DNA from 3 places in the Streptomyces sp. NPDC097595 genome. Region 3 is predicted to be linked to each of the others. Evidence: riboswitches for the same ligand, from Rfam matches in the RefSeq annotation. Region 3 holds a riboswitch; each other region holds the start of a gene.

What was found. Region 3 has a riboswitch for cyclic di-AMP ahead of ACIQZN_RS01005 (peptidoglycan DD-metalloendopeptidase family protein). Riboswitches for the same ligand answer to the same signal wherever they lie in the genome.
Region 1: it holds a riboswitch for cyclic di-AMP, as region 3 does, so the genes downstream of both, ACIQZN_RS33340 (M23 family metallopeptidase) here and ACIQZN_RS01005 (peptidoglycan DD-metalloendopeptidase family protein) in region 3, are expected to answer to the same signal.
Region 2: it holds a riboswitch for cyclic di-AMP, as region 3 does, so the genes downstream of both, ACIQZN_RS14010 (transglycosylase SLT domain-containing protein) here and ACIQZN_RS01005 (peptidoglycan DD-metalloendopeptidase family protein) in region 3, are expected to answer to the same signal.

Annotation. Positions count from the first base shown of each region.
Region 1 is NZ_JBIWCN010000030.1:54,364-59,829, forward strand. Features, by position in the region: gene ACIQZN_RS33315 (FG-GAP-like repeat-containing protein) at 1-437, shown strand, start outside; tRNA gene ACIQZN_RS33320 (tRNA-Lys) at 542-615, shown strand; gene ACIQZN_RS33325 (SHOCT domain-containing protein) at 687-1,091, opposite strand; tRNA gene ACIQZN_RS33330 (tRNA-Met) at 1,260-1,333, shown strand; gene ACIQZN_RS33335 (PP2C family protein-serine/threonine phosphatase) at 1,503-2,666, shown strand; cyclic di-AMP (ydaO/yuaA leader) riboswitch at 2,876-3,029, shown strand; gene ACIQZN_RS33340 (M23 family metallopeptidase) at 3,041-4,210, shown strand; gene ACIQZN_RS33345 (aldo/keto reductase) at 4,420-5,364, shown strand; gene ACIQZN_RS33350 (PrsW family glutamic-type intramembrane protease) at 5,391-5,466, opposite strand, start outside.
Region 2 is NZ_JBIWCN010000007.1:244,334-249,799, reverse strand. Features, by position in the region: gene ACIQZN_RS14020 (SpoIIE family protein phosphatase) at 1-1,077, opposite strand, end outside; gene ACIQZN_RS14015 (Rv0909 family putative TA system antitoxin) at 1,224-1,406, opposite strand; gene ACIQZN_RS14010 (transglycosylase SLT domain-containing protein) at 1,580-2,446, opposite strand; cyclic di-AMP (ydaO/yuaA leader) riboswitch at 2,450-2,634, opposite strand; gene ACIQZN_RS14005 (2,3-dihydro-2,3-dihydroxybenzoate dehydrogenase) at 3,058-3,894, shown strand; gene ACIQZN_RS14000 ((2,3-dihydroxybenzoyl)adenylate synthase) at 3,946-5,466, shown strand, end outside.
Region 3 is NZ_JBIWCN010000001.1:226,427-231,892, forward strand. Features, by position in the region: gene ACIQZN_RS00985 (aspartate aminotransferase family protein) at 1-442, shown strand, start outside; gene ACIQZN_RS00990 (helix-turn-helix domain-containing protein) at 504-1,112, shown strand; gene ACIQZN_RS00995 (DUF6126 family protein) at 1,123-1,299, shown strand; gene ACIQZN_RS01000 (tyrosine-protein phosphatase) at 1,311-2,123, opposite strand; cyclic di-AMP (ydaO/yuaA leader) riboswitch at 2,536-2,692, shown strand; gene ACIQZN_RS01005 (peptidoglycan DD-metalloendopeptidase family protein) at 2,696-3,607, shown strand; gene ACIQZN_RS01010 (SGNH/GDSL hydrolase family protein) at 3,791-4,615, shown strand; gene ACIQZN_RS01015 (STM4011 family radical SAM protein) at 4,635-5,466, opposite strand, start outside.

The sequences.
Region 1 (5,466 bases), on a different contig from region 3:
ACGGGCGGGCCGACCTCGTGGCCCGTCAGACGTCCACCGGCGACATCTACTTCTACGCGGGCACGGCCGCCGGGAAGTTCCTCCCGAAGACGAGGATCAACACCGACTGGCGCACGTACGCGCAGATCACCGGCGTCGGCGACATCACCGGCGACGGCATCCCCGACCTGCTCGGCCACGACCGCAACGGCGGCCTGTGGCGCTACAACGGCCTGGGCAACGGCCGCTTCGCCGCGCGCGTGAAGGTGTTCACCGACTGGGGCCGCTCGTACAACACCATGGTCGGCGTCGGCGACCTGAACGGCGACGGCCGGAACGACATCGTCGTACGCGACTCGGCGGGCAAGCTGTTCCGGAACAACGGCAACGGCAAGGGCTCATTCGGAGCCCGTACGCAGATCGCCACCGGCTGGCAGACGTACAAGGGCATCTTCTGAGCCTGAGCCCGTGAGCCCGCCCCCACCGAGGTGACGGGGCCGCGCCGCCGATACCCGATCGGCTGCGCGGCCGGGGCGGGCTATGCTCGGGGGTGATCTGCCGAGGGCCGTTAGCTCAATTGGTCAGAGCAGCGGACTTTTAATCCGTTGGTTGTGGGTTCGAGTCCCACACGGCCTACTCGTGGCCCCGGGCAGCGCGTGCGCTGCCCGGGGCTCTTTCGTGTGCCGGGGTGTGCGGCGCCCGGTGCGTCAGACCAGGAGCTTCGACTTCGCCCGCTGGTACTCCTCCTCGGTGATCGCGCCCTTGTCCTTGAGGTCGGCGAGCTTCGACAGGTCCTCGACATGGCCGCCCTTGTGGCCGCCGCCCTCCGTACCCGCCGCGTCCCTGATGTACGCCTTGAAGGCTGCGTCGCGTTCCTTCGCCTCCTGGACGTCGCGCTTGCCCATGGACTTGCCGCGCGCGATCACGTAGATCAGCACGCCCACATAGGGCAGTACCAGCGCCAGGATCAGCCAGCCGGCCTTGCCCCAGCCGCTCAGGTCATGGCTGCGGAAGATGTCCATGATGACCCGGAAGAGGAGGAAGAGCCACATGATCCAGAGGAAGAACCAGAGCATCGTCCAGAACAGGTTGAGCAGGGGATAGTCGTCCATCGTCCACTCCCGGATCCGCGTCGGGTTGCTGAATCTGAAAACAGTCATATCACCGCATTCACCCCATTGCCCGTTGGTGTGGGCCGAGGGGTGGAGGGGTGCGCGGGCCGAGGCGGCCGGGCCGTGGTCATGAGGGCCCCGAACATGACGTAGAGTTGGGTTCACCGACGCGGGGTGGAGCAGCTCGGTAGCTCGCTGGGCTCATAACCCAGAGGTCGCAGGTTCAAATCCTGTCCCCGCTACTGAAACATCGGGCCCGGCACGCAAGCAGCGTGCCGGGCCCGATGCATTGTCGGCGCCCCGCCCCCTCGCCCCATCGGCGGCCGAGGAGTCGCCCGCCGGCCGGGCAGCGGCGAGGCTGGGGGAGGGTGCGCGGTACCGGCCGCGGCGGCACCGGGCAGGAGACCGCAGGTGGGGAAGTGGACGCGACGGTGGCGAGGGCGTGACGGCGCGGGCAGCCGCCGCTTCGTCCGGGTGCTGCCCGCCGCGATGATCGTCGTGGGGGTGGCCTTCGACTACTTCACCCCGCCCGCCTTCACCGCAGTCCCGATATTCGCGGCCGCCCCGCTGATCGCCGCGCCGTTCTTCGGTCTCGGCGCCACCCTCCGGATCGGGCTCGCCGGGGTCGTCGCGATCGCCGCGATGCGGCTCTACACCGGGGACCTACCGGGCGCGGTCCCGTTCATCGAGATGCTCACCGTGCTGACGGTCGCCTTCCAGGCCGGGGTGATCAACCGGGTCGTGCGGCGCGGGAACGATCAGCTGGCATCCGCCCGGATCATCGCCGAGACGGCCATGCGGGCCGTGCTGCCCGCCCCGCCCGAGCGGATCGGCGGACTCCAGGTGGCCGCGCGGTACGAGGCGGCGCAGGCGGACGAGTTCGTCGGGGGCGACCTCTTCGCGGCCGCTGACACTCCGTACGGCGTACGGCTGGTGTTGGGCGATGTGCGCGGGAAGGGGCTGGAGGCGGTCGGCGCGGTGGCGGTGGTGATCGGGGCGTTCCGGGAGGCGGCCGAGCAGGAGAAGTCGCTGGAGGGCGTGGCGCAGCGGCTGGAGCGCGCGCTGGCGCGTGAGTCGGTACGGCGGAGCAATCTGGACGCGTTCGAGGGGTTCGTGACCGCCGTGCTCGCGGAGATCCCGCCGGGCGCGGAGCACGTACGGATCGTGAACCGCGGCCATCCGGATCCGCTGCTGCTGCACGGGGACGGGGCGGTGGAGGCACTGACGCCCTCGGAGCCCGCGCTTCCGCTGGGCATGGACCTGGGGGTGCGGCCGGACCGCTCGGACGAGTGGGAGCTGCCGGCCGGCGGGACGCTGCTGTTCTACACGGACGGCCTGTCGGAGGCCCGGGACGCCGACGGTGTCTTCTACGACCCCGCGGAGCGGCTGGGCGGGCGGCTCTTCCCCGGCCCGGAGGAGCTGCTGTCCGCGCTGACCGACGACGTACGGCTGCATACGGGGGGCGAGTCGACCGACGACATGGCGCTGCTCGCGGTGGCCAGGCCGGCGAAGGGGCAGCCCGACCGGCGCAGGACGGTGAAGATCGTCAAGCGGGGTACCACGCTCAGTGACTGAGGGGCGCCGCTCCGCATAACAGTTGACGCAACGTCAGAAAACGCGTAGTGGCTGAACGCCGATCAACTCGCCCGATTCCACCCTGTTGTGCCCCGTAAGTCCAGGCCGAGCACGTGAACGATCAGTGGGAACAGCTTGGAATCGGAGCCGTCTGTCTATTAACGTTCGATAACGCAGCGCGGTTGTCCCAGCCGTCGTCAGGACGGCGCCGCGCGCGTGCGCCGAATTCCGCAAGGGAACCGGGGAACCACCTACATGGGGTGAATCGGGCATCGTCGTCTTCACAAGAGGCGAAGGAACCCGTAGGAGACCTTCCTGCTCCGAACCCGTCAGCTAACCCGGTAGGCGAGAAGGAAGGAAAGGAGCGCGCCCGCGTGGCGTCCAACAAGCCTGCCCCCGAATCGCCTTCCCGGTTCGTGCCCGAGTACGGCGCCGACTTCGCGTCCGGCCCCGGCACCGCCTACATCCCGGAACAGGGCGGTGACTACGTGACCGATCAGGGCAACGGCTTCGCCACCGGCGCCGGTTTCGGCAGCGGCTTCCGCGCCGACGACGCCGACTCCGAGCGGACCTGGGAGGAATGGAACCCCACCGAGGAGTCCGTCCGCCCCGTCCGCGGCAAGCACCGTGTCGCCAAGCAGCGCAATGGTCTGGCCCGTAGCTCCACCGTCCTCGGCGTCGGTGTCATCGCGGCCGTCGGCGCGGGCGGCATGGCCACCGCGCAGAGCAAACCGCCGGTCTCCATCTCTCTTCCCGATTCCATCGCGGACAATCTCCCCGACGCCAAGTCCCTTCCCGGCGTAGGCGCGTTGTTCTCCGGCGAGAGCGAGGCCGAAACCCCCGCGACCGCCACCGCCGCCGCCCCGCTGACCACCGCCGGCATCACCACCACCGAGGCCGAGCAGGGCACCACGGACGCCGGCGAGGCGTTGCGCGCCCGCATCCTCCAGCAGGCCGAGCAGCAGCAGGGTGCCGCCGACGCCGAGGCGAAGGCGGCCGAGGAGAAGGCCGCTGCCGAGAAGGCGGCCGCCGAGGCGAAGAAGCAGCAGGACGAGGCCGAGGCCAAGGCCGCCGCCGAGAAGAAGAAGGCGGAGGAGGAGGCGAAGAAGAAGGCCGAGGCCCTGCGCCTGGCCAAGCTCGCCGCCAGCTACGCCATCCCCACCTCCTCGTACACGATCACCTCGACGTTCGGCGAGGCCGGTTCGATGTGGTCCTCCGGCTACCACACGGGCCTCGACTTCGCGGCCCCGACCGGCACCCCGATCAAGGCCATCCACACCGGCACCATCAAGTCGGCCGGCTGGTCCGGCGCCTACGGCTACCGCACGGTGCTGGAGCTGGAGGACGGCACCGAGCTGTGGTTCTGCCACCAGTCCTCGATCGGCGTCACGGTCGGCCAGAAGGTCACCACCGGCGACACCATCGGCCGCGTCGGCGCGACCGGCAACGTGACCGGCCCGCACCTCCACCTGGAGGTCCACACCCCGGACGGCACCGGCATCGACCCGATGGCCTGGCTGCGCGCCCGCGGTCTGACCGTCTGAGGTCTCCTCTCTTCCGGCGCCCCGGCCCTTCCCCGCATACGCCCGGCCGCCCTTCCCGCACGCGGCCTTCCGAACCCCGGCAGCCCTGACGCATACCCCCCCCGACGTCAGGGCTGCCGGTTCGCGTGGCCGCGGGCCGCCGGATGTAGACGGCACGGAATGGCGAGTGGGCCGGAATAGCGAGCGGGCCGGAAGCCGTTGTTCCACTCATGACTTCACTGCGCAATCTCGGCCCGTCCGGCCTCCAGGTCTTCCCGCTCTGCCTCGGTGGAAACGTCTTCGGCTGGACCGCGGACGAGGACCAGTCCTTCGCCGTTCTCGACGCGTACGCGGCGGCCGGCGGCAACTTCGTGGACACCGCCGACGCCTACTCGCACTGGGTTCCCGGCAATGAGGGCGGCGAGTCCGAGACCGTCATCGGCAAGTGGCTCGCCTCGCGCGGCAACCGGTCCGATGTCGTGGTGGCCACCAAGGTCGGTGCCCTCCCCGGCTACAAGGGCCTCTCGGCGCCCACCATCAAGTCGGCCGCCGAGGAGTCGCTGCGCCGGCTCGGCACGGACCACATCGACCTGTACTACACGCACTTCGACGACGAGACCGTCCCGGTCGAGGAGATCATCACCGCCCTCGACGAGCTGGTGAAGGAGGGCAAGGTCCGCGAGATCGCCGCCTCCAACATCAGCGCCGCGCGGCTGCGCGCCTCGCTGGACTTCTCCGAACGCGAGGGCCTGGCCCGCTATGTGGCGCTCCAGCCGCACTACAACCTCGTCTCCCGGTACACCTACGAGGGCGAGCTCCAGGACACCGCCGCCGACGCCGGTCTCGCGGCCGTCCCGTATTACGCGCTGGCCTCCGGCTTCCTCACCGGCAAGTACCGCCCGGGGACGACCGTGGACAGCGCCCGCGCCGGAAGCGCGGCCGGTCACCTGGAGTCGGAGCGCGGACAGCGGGTGCTCGCCGCGCTCGACACGGTGGCGCGGGACCGGGACGCCGAGATCGCGACGGTGGCCCTGGCCTGGCTCGCCGCCCGCCCGACGGTCGCCGCGCCGATCGCCTCCGCCCGCACGGTCGACCAGCTGCCCGCCCTGCTGGCGGTGGCCGGGCTCCAGTTGACGGACGAGGAGCTGTCGACGCTGACGGCGGCTTCGGCGTAGGACGCGTTCCGCTCCGCCCGTACGGATCAGGCCGGCGGCCCGCCGGTGTGGGGCGGGGCGGTGTAGGGCTGCTGGCCGTAGGGCTGTGTCGGGTACGGGGCC
Region 2 (5,466 bases), on a different contig from region 3:
GAACCAGGGCAGCGCCTCCCAGAACACCCGGCCGACCAGGGCGGCGCGGGGCCGGCCGAGCATGTCCTCGGCGAGCGGGTTGACGTAGGTGATCCGGCCGAAGCGGTCGAGCGAGAAGATGCCGCGCGGCAGCCGGTCGGCGGCCTCGGCGACGACCGGGCCGATGCCCAGGTCCACCAGGAAGCCGGTCAGGTGCCCGCCGGGCCCGACGTCGTCCTGGCGGCGCCCGGAGACCTCCAGCAGGTGGGAGCGCCCGTCCGGGCCGCGCAGCCGCATCCGGCGCACGACGGGGCCGCGGGAGCCCGCCGCCTGCCGGGCCAGCGCCCAGAGGCCGTAGACGTCCTCCGGTGCGAGCCGGGCGGCCAGGGCGTCGATGGTGCCGGGGAAGCGGCCGCTCCCGGTGCCGAGGATCGCGGCGAGGTCGTCGTCCGCGTCGACGGCGCCGGTGGCGAGGTTCCAGTCGAAGCGGCCGATGCGCACCGGCGGCGAGGTCCTGGCGGGCAGCTGTACGGGGAGCGGCTCGCCCTCCCACTCGGGCCGGGTGCCGGCGCCCGCGAGGCCGGCCAGTTCGGTGCCCAGGCGGTCGGCGATGCGTTGGAGGCGTTCCCGCTCGACGGCGGGCACCGGCTCGTCGCCGGTCGCACCGCGCAGGACGACGAGGACGCCCACCGGTTCACGGCGGCGCAGTACCGGCACGTACAGGGAGCCGAAGGGGAAGGGCAGCCCGGCCATCAGCTGCGGGAAGCGCCGCATGGCGTCCTCGGCGTCGGTGAGATACACCGGGCTGCCGGTGCGGAACGCCTCGGCGACCGGGAACGGCCGGTTCACGTGCATCCGCCACCAGGGGCGGAGCAGGGGGACGGGGAATCCGGCGAGGACGGCCAGCCGGAGCAGGCCGGGGGTGCGCGAGGGGAGGTAGATCCCGCCGGCCCGGCCGCCGACCGCCTCGACGGCGTGTACGACGGACTGGGCGAGCACCAGGGACAGGTCGTCCGGTGCCCGGCCGTCCTCCGGTCCTGCGGGCGGTCCGCCGCTCGGGCCGAACGGCAGCCGCCCGGCCGCGCCGTGCCAGGTCACACAGCCAGCATGCTCCCGGGCGGCCGGTGCGGCACGTCGGAGGCGCCCCCCGGGCCCGCACGGCCGGCGGGGCGCGGCGCGACACGCGGGAGCGGTGGACACCACGGCTGTGGCGTCCACCGCTCCCGCACGGTCCGGGCCAGCGATTACCGGCCCTGGTCCGGCCTGTCACCGAACTGGTCATTGGCCTTCTGCTGGGCCGAGTCGACCTGGCCGCTGTACTTGCCGCCGGTCTTCTTGTCGACGTAGTCGCCGCCCTTCTCGACTCCCTGGCGGGCCTGGTCCGGATGCCCCTTGATCATGTCCTTGATCTTGTCGAGCATGCCCATGACTGACCTCCTAGAGACGCTGACCGTTCCAGCATCCGCGCCTTGCCGTGCCCTCGCATTCCGGGGCCGGGGCCACCGTGGGCGGCAGGGCACGCGAAAGGGGCGGGAAGAAGCGCTTCCGCTTCTTCCCGCCCCTGCTCACGACCCTGCCCCGAGCGCGGGGCCGGTGTGGATCAGTACGCGCCGAAGACGTTGTCCATCGAGCCGTACGTGGCGGCGGCGTAGTTGCACGCGGCCGTGATGTTGGCGACCGGGTCGTAGAGGTCCATCGACGTACCGGGCACGTGGTACGCGTCGAAGGTGGGCTGGATCACCTGGAGCAGCCCCTTGGAGGGGGTGCCGTTGACGGCGTTGATGTCCCAGTTGTTGATCGCCATCGGGTTGCCCGAGGACTCGCGCATGATGTTGCGGTAGATGCCGTCGTAGCTGCCGGGGATGCCATGCTGCGCCATGATCGCCAGGGATTCCTTGATCCAGCCGTCGAGGTCGTCGGTGTACGTGACGGACGCCTGGGTCTCGGCGGGCTTCTCGGCGGCGACCGGGACGACGGTGCGCTCGGAGCGGTCGGCGCGGTCGGCGCTCTCCGTCCGGGGGGCGGTGTCGCCGTTCTTCTCGGCGGTCTCCGCCTTGAATGCGCTCTTCTTCGCGGCCTTGGGGGCGGCGGCCTCGGACTTGGCGCCGATGGTGAGCTTCAGGCCCGGGTGAATGAGGTCGGGGTTGCCGCCGACGGCACCGCGGTTGTCCTTGTACAGCCGCTCCCAGCCGCCGCTGAGGGAATGCCCCTGGGCGATCTTGTAAAGCGAATCGCCGGACACCACGGAATAGGTGGTGGGCGCGGCCTTGCGCACGGCAATTTCCTTGCCGGCGACGGAAGTCGGGGCCGCGGCCTTTTCGGCGACGACGGTCTTGGCGGGGGCGGCGGAGGCCGATCCGGCCGAGATCAGGGGGAGCGCGAGAACGGCTCCGCCCGCGCTGACGGCGATGAAACCGCGGGTCAGGGACGCGGACTTGGCACGACGGTGCTTACCCGTGAGGGTCATGGCGTATTTCCTCTCCGTCGCCTACGAGGTGAGCTGTCGGGTTCGGACTGGAGATGTCCGGTCGCACATGGCGACTTCACCCCTAGCCGCTCCGGATTCCGGACCGGCGGCAAACCTGGGTCCCCCGCTCCTGCCGTACGTGAGTGGTCGGGTTCCCGGACGGCGGCAGGATTCGGCGTTCCATCCGGATTGATGACGGGACCGTAAGCGAGAAACGACAGCCGGAACAAGCCCGGAATTGCTGATCACAATTGTTTTGCAAGATCAATCAAAGGAAATGCTCATGATCGCCCGAGTCGGGGGAAGTCAAATTTCTTGGCACGACTGGGAACCGGGAGATCGGATTGCGCGTCAGAAACGGCTGACGTGACGCTGCCCACTGTGGGCGTAATAGAAGCATTAGTCCGTTTTGAGTGTGTCTGGCACCATCAAAACCGCCCTGATCGCCCGTAATTGACTTTTTGCTCAAGTAGGTGCAAAAAGGGCATCCGGCGACCCGGGAACGGCCAGGATCGCGGGTTCCGACCCCCTCGCTCGCGTGATCACTCTATGGTTAGGCTTACCTAAGTGTTGCCGCCCCTCGTTCACCGTCACAGGGAGACCCCAAGACCATGGCGCCGCATTCCGCCCCTTCTTCCCGTCCTTCCGTCGCCCCGGCCGACCAGGAACTCACCGGGCGGCTCGCCCTCGTGACGGGAGCCGGACGCGGCATAGGAGAGGCGGTCGTGCGGGCGCTCGTCGCGCGCGGCTGCCGGGTCCTGGCGACCGACGCGGCCCCGGAGGGCGTCGACGCCCTCGCCCGGGAGCACGAAGGGAGCGTCGTGGCCCGGGCGCTGGACGTCACGGACGCGGCCGCCGTCGAGGCCCTGGTCGCGGAGGCGGAGGACACGCTCGGCGCTCTCGACATCGCGGTCAACGTGGCCGGGATACTGCGCTGTTCACCCGTCACCGAGCTGACCGACGAGGACTGGCGGGCGACGTTCGCCGTCAACACGGACGGGGTCTTCCACGTCTCGCGGTCCGTGGCGCGCCGGATGGCGGAGCGGGGCGCGGGCAGCATCGTCACCGTCGCGTCCAACGCCGCCGGCATCCCCCGTACGACCATGGCGGCGTACGCCGCGTCGAAGGCCGCCTCCGTCATGTTCACCAAGTGCCTCGGCCTGGAACTGGCCCCCCGGGGCGTCCGCTGCAACACGGTCTCGCCCGGCTCCACGCTCACCGACATGCAGCGCGGGATGTGGCCGGCCGGTGAGGCGCACGACGACGGGCCCGCCGCGCAGCGCGTCATAGCCGGGGACCTGGCGAGCTACCGCACGGGCATCCCGCTCGGCCGCATCGCCGAACCGGCCGACATCGCCGAGGCGGTCGCCTTCCTCGTGTCCGACCGGGCCCGCCACATCACCCTGCACGACCTGTACGTCGACGGCGGCGCCACCCTGCGCGCCTGACCCGTCCGACCGGCGCCCTCACAACGGCCATCCCCCTGGAGACCTGGAACGATGACTGCCTCACCGTACGAAGACGCCCCGACCTGGCCCGCGGAGTTCGCCGCCCGCTACCGCGCGGCCGGGCACTGGCGCGGCGAGACCTTCACCGGCATGCTGCGCGAACGGGCCGAGGCCCACGGCGACCGCGTCGCGCTGATCGACCCCGCGCCCGGGCGCCGCGCCTGGACGTACCGGGAGCTGGACGAGCGCGCGGCCCGGCTGGCGGCCGGCTTCCGGGCGCGCGGGATAGCCAAGGGCGACCGGGTAGTCGTCCAGCTGCCCAACATCGCCGAGTTCGCCGAGGTCGTCTTCGCCCTCTTCCGGATCGGCGCACTCCCCGTATACGCGCTGCCCGCCCACCGCGAGACGGAGATCGGCTACTTCTGCTCCTTCGCCGAGGCCGTCGCCTACGTCATCCCGGACCAGCACGCCGGATTCGACTACCGCGCGCTCGCCACCGCCGTACGGGACCGGGCGCCCGGCCTGAAGCATGTGTTCGTCGTCGGCGACCCGGGCGAGCACACCGCCCTGTCCGATGTGCCGTGCGACGCGGCCGGGGAGCCCGAGGACGGGCCCGAACCGCACGACCTGGCCTTCCTCCAGCTGTCCGGCGGCACCACGGGGGTGCCGAAGCTCATCCCCCGTACGCACGACGACTACATCTACTCGCTGCGCGGCTCCAACGAGATCTGCGGCGTCGACGCGGACACCCGCTTCCTCGTGATCCTGCCCGCCGCGCACAACTTCCCGATGAGCTCACCCGGTTGGCTCGGCACGCTGTACGCGGGCGGCACCGTGGTCCTCTGCCCGCGCCCCGACCCGGCCACGGCGTTCCCGGTGATCGAGCGGGAGCGCGTCACCATGACGGGCATGGTGCCACCGCTCGCCCTGGTGTGGACGGACGCGGCCGCTGCGGCGGAGCAGGACCTGTCGAGCCTGGAGCTGATCCTGGTCGGCGGCGCCAAATACAGTGAGACGGCCGCCCGGCGCCTCGAACCGGCGCTCGGCTGCCGGCTGATGCAGGTCTTCGGCATGGCCGAGGGCCTCGTCAACTACACGCGCCTGGACGACGACTACGAGACCGTCGTCTCCACCCAGGGCCGGCCGATCTCCGAGGACGACGAGATCCGCATCGTGGACGACGCCGGACAGGACGTCCCGGACGGGCGGTTCGGCCATCTGCTGACCCGGGGCCCGTACACGATCCGGGGCTACTGGCGCGCCCCCGAGCACAACAGGACCGCGTTCACCGAGGACGGGTTCTACCGCACGGGCGACATCGTGCGCCGCACCCCGTCCGGCCATCTCGTCGTGGAGGGGCGGGCGAAGGACCAGATCAACCGGGGCGGCGAGAAGGTCGCGCCGGAGGAGATCGAGAACATCATCCTGGCCCACCCGTCGGTGCACGACGTCTCGGTGGTCGGGGTGGCCGACCCGTATCTCGGTGAACGCACCCTGGCGTACGTGATCCTGCGCGAGGGCGCCGAACCGCCCGGGGCGCTCGCCGTGAAGCGGCATGTGCGCGAACGCGGT
Region 3 (5,466 bases):
GCTGTCGGTGATGGAGGACGAGGAGACCGTCGCGCACGCGCGCCGCACCGGCGACCTGCTCCGTGAGCGGCTGTCCGCGCTCGTCGGGCGCTACGAGCTGCTGCACGAGGTGCGGGGGCGCGGGCTGATGATCGGCATCGAGTTCGGCCGCCCCACCTCGCTGAAGTTGCGCAGCCGCTGGACCATGCTTCAGGCGGCCCGCAAGGGGCTCTTCGCGCAGATGGTCGTCGTGCCGCTGCTCCAGAAGCACCGCATCCTGACCCAGGTCTCCGGCGACCACCTCGAAGTGATCAAGCTGATCCCGCCGCTGGTCATCGATGACGCGGACGTCGACCGCTTCGTGGAGGCGTTCACCGCCGTCATGGACGACGCGCACAGCGGCGGGGGACTGATGTGGGACTTCGGACGGACCCTGGTGAAGCAGGCCGTCGCCAACCGCTGAGGCGTTTTGCCCCTGAGGCAAGAAATTTGCCTCAGGGGAAATTCTTGGGCCCAATGGAGGTATGAACCCTCCGGACGACCTGGCGGCCGGTGAGCTGCCCGGTGTCGCGCCACGCCTGCGCGATCTGCGCCGAGGCCGTGGTCTCACCCTGGAGACCGCGGCCCAGCGGGCCGGGCTCTCGCCCGCCCACCTCTCCCGGCTCGAAACGGGCCGGCGCCAGCCCTCGCTGCCGATGCTGCTCCAGCTGGCCAGGATCTACGGTACGACGGTCTCCGAGCTGCTCGGCGAGATGCCCCCGGAACGTGACGCGATCGTCCGCGGCCGCCCGTTCGAGGGCCCGGCCGCCGACGGCTGGCTGTACCAGCAGGCCGGCGGCTCCGGCCGGGCGATGCAGGCGCTGCGCGTCCGCGTCCCGTACGGCGCCCAGGGCGACCTGGTCCGCGTCCACCCCGGCGAGGAGTGGCTGTACGTCCTGAGCGGCCGCCTCCGGGTGACGCTCGGCGAGACGGTCCACGACCTCGCGCCCGGGGACGGCGCGCACTTCGACTCGCTCACCCCGCACCGGATCGCCGCCCCCGAACCCGAGGGCGCCGAGCTGCTCTTCGTCCACACCCTGCTGCAGAGCCCCGCCGCCGACCTGTGCCTCGGTGGCCAGGTCCACCGTCGCTGAGAGGCCCGTCATGTCCGATTCAGAGCACTACGACCCGCTCACCCCGGCCCCGCGTCCCGGCGCCGACACCCAGGAGAAGAAGATGCCGCGCGGACTCGTCATCCGCCTCTTCGCCTATCTCGTGGTCGGGCATGTCATCGCCGCGTTCCTGTACCTGCTCTTCGCGGTCGGCATGCACAACCAGTAGGGGGAGCCGGCTCAGCTCTCGTCGAGGAGGCGTTCGCGCAGCTGCTCACGGGTGGCGGGCGTGAGCTTCAGCCCGTCGGCGAGATAGCGGTCGGTGCCGCCCCAGGTCTCGTCGATGGCGGCGAAGGCCGCGGCGAGGTAGTCGGGCTGGGCGCCGAAGAGCGGGTTGAGCAGCTCCAGCACCTCCGGGGACAACCCGGCGGCCGAGGTGTCGCTGCGCCGGATGCGGTAGCGGCGGTGCGCGTCGTTCGACTTGAGGTAGTCGGCCTCGATGGTCTCGCGTCCGACGCCCACCGCCAGCAGCGTCACCGCGATGGAGAGCCCGGCCCGGTCCTTGCCGGCCGCGCAGTGCATCAGGGCGGGCACGCTGTCCTCGGCCAGGGCGTGCAGCACCCGGCTGTGCTCGGCGGTGCGCTCCAGGATGATCGAGCGGTACGAGGCGACCATGCGGCGGGTCCCCTTGCCGTCGGCCAGGATCGAGCGCAGCTCCGCGATGTTGCCGTCGCGCACCATCCGCCAGAACTCCGCGCCGTCCGCCGGGTCGCTGAGCGGGATGCTCACATTCCGTACGCCGGGCAGCTCGATGTCCAGGCCGTCCAGCTTGTGGTCCGCCGTGTTGCGGAAGTCGAAGACCGTGTGCAGGCCGAGCCCGCCGAGGAACGTCGCGTCCTCGGCCGTGGCGTGTGCCAGGTGGCCGCTGCGGTAGAGCCTGCCGTGCCGGACTTGGCGGCCGTCGGTGGTGGGCAGGCCGCCCACGTCGCGGAAGTTGCGGACGCCGGTGAGTACGGGCTCCGCCGGCGGGGTCTGCGGCAGCTGCTGCGTCACGGTCACTCCTGGAGGCTCTGCCCCGGCGCGTGTCGCCGACGGGCCCACGACCGCGACGATACGACATCGGTTCCTGGGGCAATCATCTCGGCCGCCCGCTCCCCGTCGACGCGGAGGACGACCGCGACATGTCCGTATTGATGGGATATGCCCAACCTGCCCCGGTTGTGCGGGAGATGATCACCCGCTCGTGAGCGGGATCATATCCGTGACGGTGTGTGGTGACGGCCCGGCTGGGTAGTCCCCGCGCCGCGCGGAAAGCCAAGATCCGTAATCCACGGAGTGTGACCGGAATTCCGCACCGCAATTCCGGTGCGGAATCCGGTGCCGAACACGTGGCTTGTTTCCGCCGTCCCGGCTCGCTTACGTTCCATGCCATCCGGATGGAACGCCCAATCCTGCCGCCGTCCGGAATTCGCATCCACTTCACCGTGTGGCAGGAGCGGGGGAACCAGGTAAGCCGCCGACCGGGACGACCGGACGGCTAGGGGTGAAGTCGCGCCAGGCGCGGCCGGGCATCTCCAGCCCGAACCCGACAGCTCACCTCGCAGGCGCCGGAGAGGAAATTCTTCATGCCCAATTCGGGTAAGCACCGCCGTCCCAAGTCCAGCACCATCGCCCGTGGCGTCGTCGCCGCGAGCGCCGGCGGAGCCGTCATCGCGCTTCCGCTGCTCGGCGCCACCGGTGCCCACGCCGCGGAGCAGTCCGCCCCGGCCACGTCGAAGTCGGTCGCCGCGCACACCGCCCCGGCCAAGCCCGCGAAGAGCGCCGGCACCACCACGTACTCGGTCGTCTCCGGCGACTACCTGTCGAAGATCGCGGCCCAGCACCACCTCAAGGGCGGCTGGCACAAGCTGTACCAGGACAACCGCGAGGCCGTCGGCGAGAACCCGAGCCTGATCTTCCCGGGCATGAAGCTCACCCTCGGCGCCAAGGCGGCCCCCGCCGCCGCGACCCCGTCCAAGGCCCCCGCCAAGACGGCGGAGAAGACCGAGGCGAAGGCCGCACCCAAGGCCGAGACGAAGGTCGAGACCAAGACCGAGGCGCAGACCGAGGCCCCGGCCTCCCAGGACAACGCCTCCGGCTACGTCCACCCGGTCCCCGGCAACCACACCACCGCCTACCGCGCCTCCGGTGCCAGCTGGTCCAGCGGCAGCCACACCGGCATCGACTTCCCCGTCTCCACCGGCACCAGCGTGAAGGCCATCACCTCCGGCACCGTCGTCACCGCCGGCTGGGGCGGCGCCTACGGCAACCAGGTCGTCATCAAGCACGCCGACGGCCACTACTCCCAGTACGGCCACATGTCCTCGCTCTCCGTCTCGGCGGGCCAGACCGTGACCGTGGGCCAGCAGGTCGGCCTCTCCGGCGCCACCGGCAACGCCACCGGCCCGCACCTCCACTTCGAGATCCGCACCGGCCCGGAGTACGGCTCGGACATCGACCCGATCGCCTACCTGGCGTCGCACGGGATCAACGTCTGATCCAGGCAGTACCGGCCCGGTGATCCGGGCCCCTGAACGACACAGAGGGACGGCGCACGGCGGTGCGCCGTCCCTCTGCTTATTCCCCCTTTACCGAAAACTGACCGGGTGGTTTATCTCACCACCCGTCAACCCCTTATTACGGTCGCGTAGGTCACATTCCGGGGTGCAGGATATGCGGTTGTGGCAGACGATTCGAACAACCTCCAGCAGGGCGCCGTCGACCGACAGGGCGCCATCGGGTCGTACGCGGCGATTGGCGACAGCTTCACCGAGGGAGTCGGCGACCCCGGCCCGGACGGAAGGTTCGTCGGCTGGGCCGACCGGCTCGCGGTACTCCTCGCGGACCGGCTCCCGGAGCCCGGCCCGGCGACCGGGGACTTCCGGTACGCCAATCTCGCCGTACGAGGACGCCTCCTCGACCAGATAGTCGAGGAGCAGGTGCCCCGCGCCAAGGAACTCGCCCCCGATCTGGTGAGCTTCTGCGCCGGCGGCAACGACATCATCCGGCCGGGCACCGACCCGGACGACGTGGCCGAACGCTTCGAGCGGGCGGTCGCCGACCTCACGCGTTCGGTCGGCACCGTCATGGTCACCACCGGCTTCGACACCCGCGGCGTCCCCGTGCTGCGCCATCTGCGCGGCAAGATCGCCACCTACACCGCTCATGTCCGGGCCATCGCCGACCGCTACGACTGCCCGGTCCTCGACCTGTGGTCGCTGCGCTCCGTGCAGGACCGGCGCGCCTGGGACGGCGACCGGCTCCACCTGTCGCCCGAGGGACACACCCGGGTCGCGCTCCGCGCCGCCCAGGTCCTCGGCCTCGACGTGCCGGCCGACCCGGACCAGCCGTGGCCGCCGCAGCCGCCGCGCGGCACGCTGGAGATCCGCCGCGACGACATCCACTGGGCGCGCGAATACCTGGTCCCGTGGATCGGACGGCGGCTGCGCGGCGAGTCCTCCGGGGACCACGTCGAGCCGAAGCGGCCGGACCTGCTGCCGCTCTGACCGGCCCCCTCCGCTGTCCTCAGTCGCCCCGTGACCGCGTCGCGGCGACCGGGGACAGCGGCAGCGCCGCCGGGACGCGCTCAAGGACGCCGCCCGCGAAGACGTCGTACAGCGGCAGCGTCTCCAGGTGCACATAGCCGATGTGGCAGTCGCAGACGGCGAGCGGGCAGGCCCTCGGGCCCAGCGCACGCCGGTAGCTCCCGTCGTACAGATTGCCCAGCTCCGCCCGGACGAAGTGGCAGCGGCGCACCGTGCCCTCCCCGTCCACCGAGATCACCGACTCACCGGTCCGGCAGGGCAGCCCCGCCGAGCGGTGCGGATGGCGGCTGTACGGGAACAGCGGGTCGATCTCCGTCCACCGCCCCGCCTCCTCGTCCGTGTAGGTGTGCCCCTCGGCGGCGTTGACCCAGAGGTAGACCTCCTCCGGGAGCGCCGCGCGCAGCCGCCGCGCCTCGCCGAGATGGGCGTCGAATCCCACGACGCCCACGCTGTGCCGGACCCCGAGGTCCCTCAGCTCTGCGCACCGGCCGAGGAAACGCTCGTACGGCGTCTGCCCCGGGTGGTACGTGCACCACAGCGCGATCCGCTCGCGCGCCGCCTCCGGGGCCTCGGCCAGCCACCGCGTCCGGCCGCTCAGGTTCGTCTGGATCGCGACCCGGCGCACGTGCGGGAGGCCCGCCAGCTCCACGATCGCCCGGCGGTACCAGGACCGCACCAGGCCCTCGCCCCACGGCGTGAACAGCACCGAGATCCGGTCACCGGTCTGCGCCGCCACCCACGCGGTGAACCGTTCGAGCGCCGCCCGGTCCGCCCGCAGCTGCTCGCCGCTGTCGCGCCGCTTGGCGAACGGG